One region of the Mesorhizobium sp. M8A.F.Ca.ET.208.01.1.1 genome, then DNA from elsewhere that is predicted to be linked to it. Evidence: predicted binding sites of a transcription regulator. Region 1 holds the regulator's gene; each other region holds the start of a gene.
The links. Region 1 encodes LexA, which represses DNA repair genes until DNA is damaged. Its sites were predicted from a motif close to TGTTCNNNNTGTGTTCNG; they were not measured.
Positions count from the first base shown of each region.

Region 2: a site for LexA is predicted at 3,016-3,033, ahead of recA (recombinase RecA). Genes of this name have one in related genera too.
Region 3: a site for LexA is predicted at 2,348-2,365, ahead of EN851_RS24560 (DNA recombination protein RmuC). Genes of this name have one in related genera too.

Region 1 covers NZ_SRUT01000001.1:982,087-987,572, forward strand. Annotated here, with positions in the region: gene EN851_RS04825 (ComEC/Rec2 family competence protein) at 1-2,360, shown strand, start outside; gene lexA (transcriptional repressor LexA) at 2,354-3,097, opposite strand; gene EN851_RS04835 (GntR family transcriptional regulator) at 3,508-4,281, opposite strand; gene EN851_RS04840 (ABC transporter substrate-binding protein) at 4,435-5,421, shown strand; gene EN851_RS04845 (ABC transporter ATP-binding protein) at 5,482-5,486, shown strand, end outside.
Region 2 covers NZ_SRUT01000001.1:1,403,077-1,408,562, forward strand. Annotated here, with positions in the region: gene alaS (alanine--tRNA ligase) at 1-1,586, opposite strand, end outside; gene recA (recombinase RecA) at 1,858-2,958, opposite strand; gene EN851_RS07160 (carbohydrate kinase family protein) at 3,240-4,184, shown strand; gene EN851_RS07165 (pseudouridine-5'-phosphate glycosidase) at 4,263-5,180, shown strand; gene EN851_RS07170 (TfoX/Sxy family protein) at 5,369-5,486, opposite strand, start outside.
Region 3 covers NZ_SRUT01000006.1:114,656-120,141, reverse strand. Annotated here, with positions in the region: gene EN851_RS24570 (cation diffusion facilitator family transporter) at 1-295, shown strand, start outside; gene EN851_RS24565 (GFA family protein) at 412-816, shown strand; gene EN851_RS24560 (DNA recombination protein RmuC) at 1,062-2,315, opposite strand; gene def (peptide deformylase) at 2,419-2,949, shown strand; gene fmt (methionyl-tRNA formyltransferase) at 2,955-3,908, shown strand; gene EN851_RS24545 (N-acetyltransferase) at 3,905-4,411, shown strand; gene truA (tRNA pseudouridine(38-40) synthase TruA) at 4,435-5,184, shown strand; gene EN851_RS24535 (transporter) at 5,215-5,486, opposite strand, start outside.

The DNA.
Region 1 (5,486 bases):
CATCGCCGCTCGTGGCTGCGCCCGCAACCCAGCCGTTGCAAGCGGGCTTGCCGGCGCCAACTCCGTCTCCTGCCGCACGCAGGATCGTGCGCGCGCGCCGGCAAATCGGCCGGATATCCTTGCTTCGCCTGCGCCACGGCTTGGCCAAGGCGGCGGAGCTGGAACTTGACCGGGGCATCGCCTTCCTGCTGGTGCCGGTCTGCCTGGCGGTTGGGGCGATCGGCTACTTTTCGCTGGCGACCGAGCCCGATTTTGCAAAGCCTGTCGCGGTCATGGTGCTGGCGGCGACCTGTGCATTCGTCTCGCGTTCCTGGCCGAAAACCCATCTGTGTTTCATGGCAGTGCTGTTGTGCGCGCTGGGCCTGCTCGCGGCGAAGGTCGAAACATGGCGAGCAGGAACCCGGATGCTGGGTTCGGAAATCTCGACTCAATTGACCGGCCGCGTGGTCTCGCTCGAGGAGATGGAGAGCGGCCGTATCCGGTTGACCATGGACGTGATTTCGACCGCCCGGCCGAAATTGCGCTATGCGCCGGAAAGGGTCCGGCTTTCGGCACGCAAGATACCGCCGGAAATGACCGCTGGCTCGCTTATCACAGGCTACGCCAAACTGCTGCCGCCGACCGGTCCGGTGCGGCCGGACAGCTACGACTTCTCCTTCGACAGCTATTTCGCAGGCATCGGCGGCAGCGGCTTCTTTCTCGGCAATCCAACGGTTGTCGCTACCGACGATGGTGAGATGTCGCTGCCAGCCCGTCTTTTTTCAAGCATCGAAAACGCCCGCGAAGCCATCGCCGACCACATCAGGGGCAGCATCGGCGGCGCCGAAGGCGAGATCGCGGCGGCGCTGATCGTCGGCGTGCGCGCCGGCATTCCCGATGAAATCAACGAAGCGATGCGGCGTACCGGCATCTATCACATCATTTCCATTTCGGGACTGCATATGGCGCTGGTCGCCGGCACCATCATGGGTCTGTTGCGCGGTGCCTTCGCGCTGTTTCCAGACTTTTCCGCGCGCCGGCCGGTGAAGAAATATGCGGCCGCCGCCGCACTTTTCTCGATCGCCGCCTATCTCGTCATTTCCGGTGTCGTCGTTGCGGCCGAACGCAGCTTCATCATGCTGGCGGTGATGCTGATTGCCGTCTTGTTCGATCGCGCGGCGCTCACCATGCGCAACCTGGCCATCTCGGCGATCGCCGTTATCCTGGTTTCCCCGCACGAGGTCGTCGGCCCGAGCTTCCAGATGTCGTTCGCGGCAACCGCGGCCCTTGTTGGCGCCTATGCCGGCTGGGCGGACCACCGCGCTGGTAAGACGAGGCCACCGTCGCCAAAGCGGTCACTACCCGGGTTCCTGACGCGAAAATTCCTGCTGGCGACAGGTGGATTGGCCATGACCTCCATCATTGCCGGCAGCGCGACGGCGCTGTTTGCCATCTGGCATTTCCAGCGTGTATCGCCGCTCAGCCTGTTCGCCAATCTGGCCGTCATGCCGATCGTGTCGGTGGTCGTCATGCCTTTTGCGGTCCTCAGTTCGCTGGCGATGCCCTTCGGCGCCGACGGCCCGTTTCTCTACGTGATGGGCAAAGGCCTGACAGCGATGATCGCCGTATCGTCATGGATATCGGAGCGCTCGCCGATCGATGGGGTAGGTCTGATCTCGCAGCAATCCGTGCTGCTGGTGGCCGTCGCGCTGGTCATCGCGACGATGGCGACGACCTGGCTGCGGCTCGCGGCACTGCCATTCGCACTTGCCGGTCTGTTGACTGTGTCGGACATACGCACGCCCGATGTGCTGATCTCGGAAGACGCACGGCTGGTCGCACTGCCGATCGGCAATGGCGAACTGGCCGTCAACCGGGAACGTCCGAACGAATTCGCGGCCGACAACTGGAAACGCGCTCTGGTCTCCGAAACAATCGTCAAACCGGAAATGTTCGACAAGGCGGACGGGCAATTCGATATTGCCGCTCCCACCGACCTGCCGCAGGGATCGCCGTTCTATTGCCGCGAAGGCCTTTGCCTTGCCAGGCACCCTTCCGGCGCGATCGTCGCCTATGTCGAGGATCGCAAGAACACCTGGAAAGCCTGCGCCTTCGCCGACCTGATCGTCGTCAATGACGCGACCGCCTATGACGCCTGCCACAATCCGCTGGTTGTCGTCGTCACGAAACGGCAGCTCGCCCGCAAGGGAAGTGCTGCCGTCTTCTTCGATCCCCAGTCGGCCACAACCCCGGCTGTGATCGAATTCGCTGTCGACGGACCATACCGGCCCTGGCACGAGCAGCGAAAATTCTCACGCGAGGCGAGGGGGCTGCCGCCCTATAAAAAGCCAGACAAGTCCGATGGCAAACCGGCTCAGTAGCGCCTGATCAGCCCGACCAGCTTGCCTTGTACCTTGACTCTGTCCGGCCCGAAAATGCGCGTTTCGTAGGCTGGATTGGCGGCTTCGAGCGCGATCGAGGCGCCTTTACGGCGGAACCGCTTCAGCGTCGCTTCCTCCTCGTCGACCAGCGCCACGATGATTTCGCCCGGACTTGCCGTGTTGGCATTGCGGATGATGACCGTGTCGCCGTCGAAGATACCAGCCTCGATCATCGAGTCACCCTTGACCTCCAGCGCATAGTGCTCGCCGCCCATGATCATATCCGGCGGCACCGAGATCGAATGCGTCTGATGCTGGATGGCATCGATCGGCACACCGGCGGCGATACGGCCCATGACCGGGATGGACACGGCTGAAACCACATCGTCGTCATTGCCGGCCGCGGGCAGACGCGAAGGCGCCGTCGCCGGCTTGAGCTGGCGGCCAAGATTGTTTTGACCAAGGCTGCCCTGGATGACGCTGGGCGAAAATTTCTTTGCCGCGTTCAGGCCGGGCGCGATCGAATCCGGCAGCCGCAGCACCTCCAGCGCGCGCGCCCGATTGGGTAGCCGGCGAATGAAGCCGCGTTCCTCCAGCGCCGTGATCAGGCGATGAATCCCGGATTTGGAGGCAAGATCGAGCGCTTCCTTCATCTCGTCGAAGGAGGGCGGTATCCCGCTTTCCTTGAGCCGTTCGTGGATGAACATCAGCAGTTCATGTTGCTTGCGTGTCAGCATGGCGGCCCCCAAGGCATTGAACGAAGGTCTGAACCAGAATCGAAAAAACAAACCCAGAACAAACACTATCTGTTCCAGTTGTGTTCCGCAACCGTTTAAAGTTTAATGAATTTGTTAAGGCTGCGGATGTTTTTTGTCCGCTACGGCGGGCAGAAGCCGACCTTTTCCGCCATCGGCAGGCCCATTGAAATCGTTATGGTTAATGGCCTGTGGCCCATCCGCTCCCGAGTTTGGCGTCAGCCGTTCGGAAGGCTTTCCCCGGGCGGATTGTATAATTTATCGGTCCATTATTCGCGGAACGAAACGAAACCAAAACGCCAACGACTGGCAGCTTCGGGGCAGCGATGGACCCAGGCGTCCGGCCCCACTCCGACCAACGCGTGCGAATAGGTGTCGCGGAAGCGCCGGAGTCATCCCGAACCAGCTTTCAAGCTGCCGGCGCGGGCGGCGTATTTGGTCGCGCCGCTGTCTTCGCTGTGGACATAGACGTGCAGGGTGTAGCCGATATGGGCCACCATCAGCGCCTTGGCCCGCTCGACGTCACGATCGAGTGCCGCTTCCATGATCGCGGTATGGTGTTCGATCGCAATCGCTTCGCGCAGCGCCTCCATCGCCTCTTCGTAGCCATCCTTGAGGCCGGCCGCGGCCCGCAATGTCGGCGCCAGACCAAGAAAGCGATGATGCCGGCGCAATTGATCCGAGATCGTCGAGCGGAAACGCAACAGCCAATCGCATGTGGCGGCACTCAGCAGCGCCGCATGGAAAGCCTCGTGATTCTCGTCCCATTTGTCGACCGCCGCATCCGACGGATCGTCGACGGCGGTCTTGCAACGGGAGAGCCGGTAGTGGGCGGTGACCACGGCATCTTCCCATTCCTTGCCGCCTTTCTCCATCGATTCGAGGAACAGGGGGATCTCGACCACCATCCTGGCGCGCGCCAGGTCCTCCAGTTCGGCCCGCGACACCCGAGCCACGGTAAAACCGCGATTGCTGATGGCGGTGACCAGGCGTTCGGCCTCAAGCCGCGACAAGGCTTCGCGCAATGGCGTCCAGCCGACTCCATAGGTGCCGCGCAGTGCACTCAGTTTGAGCGGGGCGCCGGGCATGAGGCGCGTGGTCAGGATATCGCGCCGCAACAGCTGATAGGCTGCCTCCGTCTTTGTGGAGCTCGTTTGATCCTGCATCGCGGTCCATCCGTCGTCTGGCAGGGAAAATTATATATGATGTAGGGGCATGGCAAGAATTATATATAATGTTTGACACAAGCCGGCGGACTGACCATGATCGTTTGCAGTAGCCGCGCTGCAAGCGGCGCTGATCAAATCTGGGAGGAAATGATGTTGAAGTCGAAATCCGCTTGGTTGTCGGGTTTGTTCATGGCTAGCGCGTTGATGGTGAGCGCCGGCAGTGCCGCCGCCGACCAGATACGCATCGGCATTGCCAATTTCGGCGAGCACCCCCAGCTCAATGCCGCCATAGCCGGCTTCAAGAAGGCGCTGACGGACAATGGCTTCGTCGAGGGCAAGGACGTCGTCTATACGGAAAGCCATACCAATTTCGATGCATCGCTGGTGCCGCAGATGATCGCCAAGCTGCAGGCGGAGCAGCCCAAGCTGATCTACACCATCACCACGCCGGTCTCGCAGATCGCCAAGAAGGCGCTCGCCGGTTCCGGCATTCCAATCGTCTTTGCCGCGGTCACCGATCCAGTGGCGGCCAAGCTGGTGCCGTCGTGGGATTCAGGTGACGAAGGCATGACCGGCGCCAGCGATCTGCAGGACGTCGCCGCGGTGATGGCCTTCACCAAGAAGCTGCTGCCGAACGCCAAGCGCTTCGGCGTGCCTTACAATCCGGGCGAGGCCAATGACGTTGCCTTGGTCGAAAAGATCAAGGCGGCGGCGCCCGCCGCTGGTTTCGAGGTGGTGGAGGTCGGCATCGACAACGTCAATGACATCCAGCAACGTATCGCTTCGCTCGCCGGCAAGGCCGACGTCATCTACGGCCCGGCCTCGAACCTGATCCAGCCGGCGATCGCCGCTGTCTCCGCCGCCGCCCGCCAGGCCGGTATCCCGGTCGTCAACTCCGATGACAGCGCGGTCCGCAACGGCACTGTGCCGGCGAGCTTCGCGGTCAATTACACGCAGGTTGGCATCAACGCCGGCGACATCGCCGCAGAGATACTCAAGGGCAAGGATCCCAAGACGATCGCGCCGTCGCGCCCGGCCTACAAGGATCACATGGCAACGATTTCCCGCAAGGCGATGGCCGCGTTCGGCATCGAGATACCGGCCTCGATGGCAGATTGCGGCTGCATCGTCGACTGACATCAGGCTGCATGAAGGTGACGGCGCGGGCGCCGTCACTTTTCATGTCAGGGAGGAACGATGCT
Region 2 (5,486 bases), 420 kb from region 1:
CCATCGGCCTTTTTCTGCGTATCGGAGATCTCGACCGAGAACCCCTCACCCGAGATGACGCCGGTGTCGCCCATCTGGCCGCCGGATTCGCCATAGAACGGGGTCTGGTTGACGACCACGACGACCGCATCGCCCTTGGCGGCGCTGTCGACGGTCTTGCCGTCCTTGACCAGCGCCTGAATGAGGCCTTCGGCCTGCTCGGTTTCGTAGCCGAGGAATTCGGTGGCGCCCGTCTTTTCACGCACGGAGAACCAAACCGTCTCGGTGGCGGCCTCGCCGGACCCGGCCCAGTGCTTGCGCGCCTCCGCTTTTTGCTGCTCCATCGCATTCGTGAACCCGGCAAGATCGACCGAAATGCTGCGCTGCCGCAGCGCGTCCTGCGTCAGGTCGAGCGGGAAGCCATAGGTGTCGTAGAGCTTGAATGCGGTCTCGCCATCCAGCATGTCGCCGGCGCCGAGCTTCTCCGTCGCCTCGGACAGCAGTCCGAGGCCGCGTACCAGCGTCTTGCGGAAGCGGGTCTCCTCGAGTCTCAGGGTCTCGGTAATCATCGTTTCGCCGCGGACCAGTTCCGGATAGGCCTGGCCCATCTCGCGCACCAAGGCCGGCACCAGTTTCCACATCAACGGATCGCGGGCGCCGAGCAGCTGCGCATGGCGCATGGCGCGGCGCATGATGCGGCGCAGCACATAGCCGCGGCCTTCATTCGACGGCAGCACACCGTCGGCAACCAGGAAGGAGGATGAGCGCAGGTGATCGGCAATGACGCGATAGGACGCAACCGTTTCCGCGTCGGGCGCGCGCCCAAGCGCGGAGGACGCCGCATCGATCAAATGACGGAACAGGTCGGTCTCGAAGACGCTTTCCACCCCTTGCAGGATGGATGCCATGCGCTCCAGGCCCATGCCGGTGTCGATCGACGGACGCGGCAGGTCGACGCGCTCCTCTTTCGTCACCTGCTCATACTGCATGAACACCAGGTTCCAGAATTCGAGGAACCGGTCGCCGTCCTCCTCCGGACTGCCGGGCGGGCCGCCCCAGATGTGCTCGCCACGGTCGATGAAGATTTCCGAGCAGGGGCCGCAGGGTCCCGTGTCGCCCATCGCCCAGAAATTGTCCGAGGTCGCGATGCGGATGATGCGATCGTCGGAAAAACCGGCGATCTTCTTCCAGAAGCCGGCCGCCTCATCGTCCGTGTGATAGACGGTGACCAGCAGCTTGTCCTTCTTCAGCCCGAACTCCCTGGTGATGAGGTTCCAGGCAAGCTCGATGGCGCGCTCCTTGAAATAGTCGCCGAAGGAAAAATTGCCGAGCATCTCGAAGAAGGTCAGGTGGCGCGCGGTATAGCCGACATTGTCGAGATCGTTGTGCTTGCCGCCGGCGCGAACGCTTTTCTGGGCCGTGGTGGCACGCGAATAAGGCCGCTTCTCCAAACCGGTGAAGACGTTCTTGAACTGCACCATGCCGGCATTGGTGAACATCAAGGTCGGATCGTTGCGCGGCACGAGCGGGCTCGAGGCCACGACCTCGTGGCCTTCCTTGCGGAAATAGTCGAGAAAGGTCGACCGGATCTCGTTCACGCCACTCATGGATACTGCCTTTTCAAGAGAGCCGCCGGCCAGACCGGCGGGAGATGGCTCAGTGTTTTCTAGAAGATGGAGTTGGCCTTTTAGCCGTAGCTCTTGACCCTGTCCAGAAACACGGAATTGGGCCAATTCACGCTTCGCACCGGCATTTGCGCGGGCACGCAAACGAAAACCGCCGGCGCGAAGGCCGGCGGTTTTGAACGCGGTACTAAAGAACTCTGTTACTTAAGCATCGGATAATAGGCTGGATTTATGGCCAAACTCTGGCGCTGCCCTACATCGCGCCGGCTTCGTCCTCAAAACCGTCATCGCCATTGCCCTCTGAACCACCATTCTCGAGGAATTTTTCGGCGATCAGTCCGGCATTCTGCCTGAGCGCCAGTTCTATCTCGCGCGCAGTGTCGGGATTGTCGCGCAGGAACAGTTTCGCATTCTCGCGGCCCTGGCCGAGACGTTGCGAATTGTAGGAGAACCAGGCGCCCGACTTCTCGACCACGCCGGCCTTGACGCCGAGATCGACCAGTTCGCCGGTCTTGGAGACGCCCTCGCCATACATGATGTCGAATTCGACCACCTTGAAGGGCGGCGCCAGCTTGTTCTTGACCACCTTGACGCGGGTCTGGTTGCCAACGACTTCGTCGCGATCCTTGACCGAGCCGATACGGCGGATGTCGAGACGTACGGAAGCATAGAATTTCAGCGCGTTGCCGCCGGTCGTCGTTTCGGGCGAGCCGAACATGACGCCGATCTTCATGCGGATCTGGTTGATGAAGATGACCATGGTGTTGGAGCGCGAGATCGATGCGGTGAGCTTGCGCAGCGCCTGGCTCATCAGGCGGGCCTGCAGGCCAGGCAGCGAATCGCCCATCTCGCCCTCGATTTCGGCGCGCGGCGTCAGCGCCGCCACCGAATCGACCACCAGCACATCAATGGCGCCGGAACGCACCAGCGTGTCGCAGATCTCCAGCGCCTGCTCGCCGGTGTCGGGCTGCGAGATCAGCAGGTTTTCAAGATCGACGCCGAGCTTGCGGGCATAGACCGGATCGAGCGCGTGTTCGGCATCGACGAAGGCGCAGATGCCGCCCTTCTTCTGGGCTTCGGCCACGGTATGCAGGGCCAGCGTCGTCTTGCCCGAGCTTTCCGGCCCGTAGATCTCGATGATGCGGCCGCGCGGCAGGCCACCGACGCCGAGCGCGATGTCGAGGCCGAGCGAACCGGTAGGCACCGTTTCGATCTCGACGACCTGCTCGTTGGCGCCGAGCCGCATGATCGAGCCCTTGCCGAAAGCCCGCTCGATTTGCGACAGCGCCGCATCCAGAGCCTTTGATTTGTCCACTGCCTTATCCTCTACCAGCCGCAAAGAATTCTGAGCCATGATACATCACCCCTTGGTCGTCAATGAAGGCCGGACAATCCGTAATCCCTGGCATTTTGTACCTTTTTTGTTCTCATTTGGCAAGGGGTGACAACCAATTGAAAAACAAGCGATATCCGGATTTGTTCTTTTTTTGTCTTGCCAAGCCGGCCAGGAACGGGCTCCGCATTGGGCCAGCCGGCCCCGGCATTCCGCCCGGCCGAATCGCGGTCTTGCGTGCGAAGCTCTGTCGCGCACTCTAGCGCTTGTGCGGCTACAACAACAAAGGTCATATCGCCGCCATGGTGAAATCAGCGAAGATACTGGCCGTGGGCGGCGCCCATATCGACCGGCGTGGCCAGGTATCCGGTCCTTACGTGCCGGCCGCCTCCAATCCCGGCACGATGCGCGAAGATGTCGGCGGTGGCGTCTTCAACGCCCTGCGCGGCATGGCGCGGCGCGGCCTCTCCGCATCGCTGCTTTCGGTGCGCGGCGGCGATGCGGCGGGAGATACGGTTTCACGGGCCATCGCCGAGGCGGGCGTCGCCGATCTGTCGGCGGTGTTTCTCGACCGCACCACGCCGAGCTACACAGCTCTCATCGACCGCGAGGGCGAATTGATCGTCGGCTTTGCCGATATGGCGCTGTATGACTTGGCCTTTCCCAAGCAGATCAGGCGTTCCAAGATCCGCCAGGAGGTGGCTGCCGCCGATGCCATCCTGTGCGACGCCAATCTGCCGTCGGCAGCGCTGGAGCGGCTGCTTTTGCTCGCCGCCGGCAAACCGGTTTTCGCCATCGCGATTTCGCCGGCCAAGGTGACGCGGCTGATGCCGGTGCTCGACGGGCTGGCCCAACTCTTCATGAACCGGCGAGAGGCCGTTGCGCTGGCTGGCGTCAATGCAGATGCCGCCGAGCGGGAGATGATCGACGGGTTGCGATGCAGCGGTCTTGCCAGCGGCGTGGTCACGGCAGGCGGTGGCCCTGTGCTGGGTTTCGACAGCACAGGCGCTTTTTCGATCATGCCTCCAGCTCCCAGAAAAGTCGCCGATGTCACCGGCGCCGGCGACGCGCTCGCGGGTGCGACGGTCGCGGCGCTGCTGCGCGGCCTGCCGCTGCACCAGGCCCTGCGCGAAGGCGTCGCGGCGGCGACGCTGACCATCGAGAGCGCCAATGCGGTGCCCGAATTCTCCCCGGCGAGCTTCGCGGAAGCGCTGGCCCTTGTGCCGGATGCCAGGGAAGTGGCATGAGACCGGCAAATTCATGACGCCGCAGCGAAGCTTACGCTTTCCTGATGGATGCGCCGCATTCCGGATTGGAGATCAGAAATGACGCCAGAGACCGCCCGCCCTTTCATCGATATCCATGCACCGGTGGCGCAGGCCCTGGCCGCCGGGCGTCCTGTGGTGGCGCTCGAAAGCACCATCATCACCCATGGCATGCCCTATCCCGACAATGGCGCCATGGCGGCCAATGTCGAAAAAATCATCGCTGACGGCGGCGCCGTGCCAGCGACGATCGCCGTGGTCAACGGCCGCATCAAGGTCGGGCTTTCGGACGGCGAACGCGAATCGCTGGCGATGACGGGTGACGCCATGAAATTGTCGCGCGCCGATCTCGGCTTCGCCGTCGCGCAAGGCCGCACCGGGGGCACCACGGTCGCGGCCACGATGATTGCTGCTGACATGGTCGGCATAAAGGTGTTCGCCACCGGCGGCATTGGCGGCGTGCACAAGGGCGCGGAAAAGAGCTTCGATATTTCCGCCGATCTCGACGAACTGGCGCGCACGCCGGTCATCGTCGTCTCGGCGGGCGCCAAGGCCATTCTGGACATCGAAAAGACGCTGGAAGTGCTGGAGACGCGCGGCGTGCCCGTCATCGGCCATGGCTGCGAGACGATGCCGGCCTTCTGGTCGCGGCAGTCGCCGTTCCGCGCGCCATTGACCTTACACAGGCCGGAAGACATCGCGCATTTCTACCAGACGCGCATGGCTCTGGGACTTGGCGGCGGCTTGCTGGTCGCCAATCCGGTGCCGGAAAACCACGAAATCCCCGCTGAAGAAATGGCCGGCTACATCGAAGCCGCGCAGAAGGCGGCCGAAGCCCTCAACGTCACCGGCAAGGCGGTGACGCCGTTCCTGCTGGGAAAAATCCTGGAACTTACGGGCGGCCGCAGCCTGAAGACCAACATCGCGCTGGTCGAGAACAATGCACGGCTGGCGGCGAAGATTGCGAAGGCGCTGTAGGTCAGCGCCGCGAAGATCCCCCCTCACCCGGATTGCCAGAACCGAAATGCCAAGAGCAATTCGGGGCAATCCGACCTCTCCCCGAGGGGAGAGGAGTTGGCGACCGCCGACGTCGACCTCTTCTCCCCTTGGGGAGAAGGTGGCCGCGAAGCGGCCGGATGAAGGGCGGCCTGGTGCCCTGCCTATATCTACTTTCCCGCCCGTCGTCCGGCCCCGTAAGCCCGCCGCGCCCACACCGCCATTTCGTCGGGATCGTCGAAGGCACTGTCGGGAATGCTCCAATAGGGCATGGCGACGAGCTTGCCG
Region 3 (5,486 bases), on a different contig from region 1:
GGCCTCACCCGAGGTGCAGAGGAAGGTACTGGCGATCGTCCAGCAGGATCCGGCGGTGCAGCGGGCGAACGGTGTGCTGACGGTGCATATGGGACCGGAAGAGATCGTTGCCGCCCTGAGCATCGAATTCGAGGACCATCTGGCGGCGCCGGAGATCGAGGCCTGTGTCGAACGCATCGAGGCGCGGCTGAAGAAGGAAATGCCTGAGATCGCGCGGCTGTTCGTCAAGCCGCAGACCACGGGCACCTGGGAAAAGCGGCGTAAGGTGATCGAATCCGCGTCCGATGAAAGTTGAGCATGATCCCGAAAACCCTCTTCGTGATCCATGCCCTGGCCTCTGGACCAGCGCCGCGCCGTTGCCTCGCATCCCCGCGTCGCTAAGATCAGCCGATCGATTTTGGAGGAATGACGATGAAGATAGACGGCGGCTGTCATTGTGGTGCCATCACCTACGAGGCGGAGGTCGACCCGGAAAAGACCTCGATCTGCCACTGTACCGATTGCCAACAGCTGACCGGTACGGCCTTTCGCGTCACCGTTCCCGCGCCGCAGGATCACTACCGGATCACCAGGGGCGCGCCGAAAATCTATATCAAGACCGTGGCGAGCGGCGCCAAGCGCGCCCAGGCTTTTTGTGCCGACTGCGGCTCGCACCTTTATGCGACATCGGTCGGCGACGGTCCGAAGGTCTATGGGATCAGGGTCGGGACCTCGCGGCAGCGTCAGGACCTGGTCCCGAGACACCAGAAATGGCACCGGTCGGCGCTGCACTGGCTTCCGGACTTCGAGGGCATGACGACGGTGGAGGAGCAGTAGGGTTAGTAGGCTCCCACAAGACCTCTGCGATTAGCGAAGCCTCCCATCGCTTCGTCATCCTCGGGCTTGACCCGAGGATCCATGCCGTGACCTTGCCGAAGGATGCCGTGGAACGGAATTCTGCACTGTTGCGGCGCGCCGCGGTCGCGGCATGAATTCTAGGGTCTGCGCGCGTCGCTCCGCTCCTTGCTCCGCCCTAGAATGACGATGGGATAGACGCTTCGCTAATCTCTGGCGTCGAGCGACTACTCTCCATCTTCGACGACCCTCAGCCTCAACTGCCCCGTCTTGGAATCAGCCACGCGCGGTGCGGCTTCCGCCTTGGCGGCGCCGCCGTGTGGGACGTCGGCCTCGCCTTCTCCGAACTCCAGCGCCTCGATCTTCTGGCCGCGCTTGGTCACTTTCGAGGTCGAGACGAGGATGTCTTCGATATCCTTGGCCGACTGGCCGAAATGGCCCTGCAATTTGCGCACCCGCTCGTCGACACGCTGGACATCTTCCATCAGCCTGATGACTTCACCCTGGATCAGATGCGCCTGCTCGCGCATGCGGGCATCCCTCAGGATCGCCTGGATGACCTGGATCGACAGCATCAGCAGCGAAGGCGAGACGATGATGACGCGGGCGCGGTGCGCCTTCTGCACGACCGCCTCGAAATTCTCATGGATTTCGGCGAACACCGATTCCGACGGCACGAACATGAAGGCCGTGTCCTGCGTCTCGCCCTGGAGCAGGTATTTTTCCGAAATGTCGCGAACATGGACCTCGATGTCGCGGCGAAAGGCCTGGGCCGCGACCTTCTGCAGGTCGGCGCCGTCGGCGGCGCGGATGGCATTCCATGCTTCCAGCGGAAATTTGGCGTCGATGGCAAGTGACGGCGCGCCGTTCGGCATTTTCACCAGGCAGTCCGGCCGGCTGCCGTTCGACAGCGTCGCCTGGAATTCATAGGCCCCATGCGGCAGGCCGTCGGCGACGATCGCCTCCATGCGCGACTGGCCGAAGGCGCCGCGGGTCTGCTTGTTGGAGAGGATCGCCTGCAGCTGCACGACCTGGCCGGCCAGCGACTGGATGTTGCCTTGCGCGGTGTCGATGACCGCCAGCCGCTCCTGCAGTTTCGCCAGGCTCTCATGCGTGGATTTGGTCTGCTCGGTCATGGTCTGGCCGATGCGGCCGGTCATGGCGTCGAGGCGCTGGCCGATCGATTGCGTCAATTCGGCCTGCCGGGCGCCGAACACTTCGGCGATGGCCCCCATGCGGCCCTGCATCTCAGCCTGCGACTGCAAAATACCAGCCATGCGTGTCTCGGCGTCGCGGGCATGGTCGGCGGCCTCCGCGGCGGCGACCGCGCGCGCCTTGGCCGACCGCCACAGCGCAACGACGAGCGCCACGAACAAGCCGAGAAACAGCAAGGCGCCGAAGGCCAGCGCGTGACCCAGCGTGATTGTCGAGGCGCCGAGCCGTACGACAGGCTCCGAAAAGATGGTGCTGAGATCATTCATGTGGACAGCATAGCCGATTCGGCGGGCTGGCACAGATCAAAACGTGAACGAGGCTCAGGCGCACCGGTTGACGCCTTTCCTTGGAGGTCTTAGGTGAAACGCCATGCCGATCAAGCCGCTCATCATCCTTCCCGACCCCATCCTGCGCCAGGTTTCCAAGCCGGTGGAGCGCGTCGACGCGCCCTTGCGCAAACTGGCCGACGACATGCTGGCGACCATGTATGACGCGCCCGGCATCGGGCTGGCGGCAATCCAGATCGGCGAACCGCTGCGCATGCTGGTGATCGACCTTGCCAAGGAAGACGAAACGCCGGCGCCGCACGTCTTCATCAACCCGGAGATTCTCGAAAGCGCCGACGCGCGGTCGGTCTACGAGGAAGGCTGCCTGTCGATCCCGGATTACTATGCCGAGGTCGAGCGCCCGGCTTCCGTGCGGGTCAAATATCTCGACCGCGACGGCACGCTGCAGGAGATGGAGGCCGAGGGCCTGATGGCGACCTGCCTGCAGCACGAGATCGACCACCTCAACGGCGTGCTGTTCATCGACCACATCTCGAAGCTGAAGCGCGACATGGTGGTGAAGAAGTTCAGGAAGCTCGCCAAGGACAAGGCGCCAGGCAAACTGGTGGGATAGGGGAAATGCCCCTTCGTGTCGTCTTCATGGGTACGCCGGAGTTTTCGGTGCCGACGCTGCGCGCCATTGCCGAAGTGGGACATGATGTCGCCGCCGTCTACACGCAGCCGCCGCGCGCCGCGGGCCGGCGCGGGCTGGAGCTGACGCCGTCGCCGGTGCAGCGCGAGGCCGAGCGGCTGGGCATCGAGGTGCGCACGCCGGCATCGTTGAAAGGCGAGGCCGAACAGGCTGCCTTTGCTGCGCTCGGCGCCGATATCGCCGTGGTCGTCGCCTATGGTTTGCTTCTGCCCAGGGCGGTTCTGGAGGCGCCCCGGCTCGGCTGCATCAACGGCCATGCATCGCTTTTGCCGCGCTGGCGCGGCGCCGCCCCCATCCAGCGGGCCATCATGGCAGGAGACCTGGAAAGCGGCATGATGGTGATGCGCATGGAGGAGGGCCTCGACACCGGACCGGTGGCATTGCTTGAAAAATGCGCCATCGACCCCGATATGACAGCCGGCGATCTGCATGATCGATTGATGAGCGTTGGCGCTGCCCTGATGGTGGAAGCGCTGGAACGGCTGGAACGGAATACCCTGACATTTACCGCGCAAGCGGCCGAAGGGGTGACTTACGCCAGGAAAATCGATAAATCCGAGACGCGCGTGGACTGGACGCGGCCTGCGGCCGACGTCCACAACCACATTCGTGGCCTGTCGCCCTTTCCCGGCGCCTGGTCCGAAATTGAAATTGGCGGCCGCATGGAGCGGCTGAAACTGCTTCGCTCGACTCTGTCCGAAGGCCTGTCGCCTTCGGAAGATTTGGGCGAGTCGGGAGGAATTCTCGATGACCGGCTGACGGTCGCCTGTGGAAAAGGCGCGATCAGGCTGGTCGAAGTTCAACGTGCGGGCGGAAAGCCCGCCGCCGCGTCGGAATTCCTGCGCGGAGCCAAGATCGAAAAAGGACTGAAATTCTCATGAGCATGATGTCGATACGCGCGGCGACGCCGCGGGACCGCGAGGCCATCCGCCTCGTCGAGGAACACGCTTTCGGCCAGCAGGCGGAGGCCGGACTGGTCGACGCGCTGGTGACCGGCGGTGATGCCGTCGTCGAACTGGTGGCGGAAGAAGACGGGCAGGCCGTTGGCCACATCCTGTTTTCGCGCCTGTTCGTGCAGAACGGCGGCAAGAGTTTTGCCGCCGTGGCGCTTGCCCCGCTGGCGGTGGAGCCGTCTTTTCACGGCTCCGGCATCGGTGGCGCGCTGATCCGCGAGGCCCATATCCGGCTCAAGGATGCTGGCGAGACGCTAGCCGTTGTGCTTGGAGATCCGGCCTATTACGGCCGTTTCGGCTATAGCCACGCCCGGGCTGAAAAGTTCGACAGCGAATACCAAGGCGAGGCGCTGCAGGCGCTGGCCTGGGGTGACGCACCCGAAGCCGGCAGGCTGGTCTACGCCTCCGCCTTCACCGCTCTCGCCGCCTAGGCGAGAGCGTACAGCCGACCGGCATGCCGCGTTTTCGCCTCGACATCGAATATGACGGCAGCCTGTTTGCCGGCTGGCAGCACCAGGCCGATCAGCCTTCGGTGCAGCAGGCGATCGAACAGGCGATCGAGAAATTCTGCGGCGAGGCGGTCCGGCTGCGCGCCGCCGGCCGCACCGATGCCGGCGTGCACGCCACCGCGCAGGTCGCGCATGTCGACCTTGCCAAGGCGTGGCCCGACGACAAGGTGCGCGATGCCATCAATGCGCACCTGCAGGCGGCGCGCGCGCGCATTGCCATCCTGAAAGCTGCAGTCGTTCCCGACGATTTCGATGCCCGTTTCTCGGCCACTGGCCGGCACTATCTCTACCGTGTCCTCAATCGGCGCGCGCCTTCGGCACTGGAACAGGGCAAAGTGTGGTGGGTGCCGAAGCGGCTCGATGCCGCCGCCATGCACGAGGCGGCGAAGTTCCTGCTCGGCCGGCACGACTTCACTACTTTCCGCTCCACCCAGTGCCAGGCCAACAGCCCGATCAGGACATTGGAGCGGCTCGATGTCAGCCGAACGGGTGACGTGATCGAGGTGAGAGCCTCGGCGCGGTCCTTCCTGCACAACCAGGTGCGCTCCATGGTCGGCTCGCTGAAGCGGGTCGGCGACGGCGGCTGGACATCAGGCGACCTCAAGGCCGCGCTCGAGGCGCGAGACCGCGCCGCCTGCGGCCAGGTGGCGCCGCCCGATGGGCTTTTCCTGATAGGCGTCGATTACCCCGGATAGACACCAACTCTGCCCTGGTAGAACCGGGCTCTACCCCGGATAGAGTCCCGAGAGGCTCTGAGCCCCGATATCGTCTGGCACGGCGATGCCGAGCAGCATCTGCAGCCCGAACAGCACCAGCAGCGAAGCGATGAACATGCCGACGAAAACGGCGGTGCCGATGGCCGCGCCCTTGCCGATCGTGGCATTGGTCATGCGCCAGGTCAGCACCATCGACAGGGAAAACAGGAGCAGCGACACAAGGCTCGAAACCTGGCTTGTCGATGACAGGAAAAGCCTGATCAGCGCCGAGGGCAGCATCA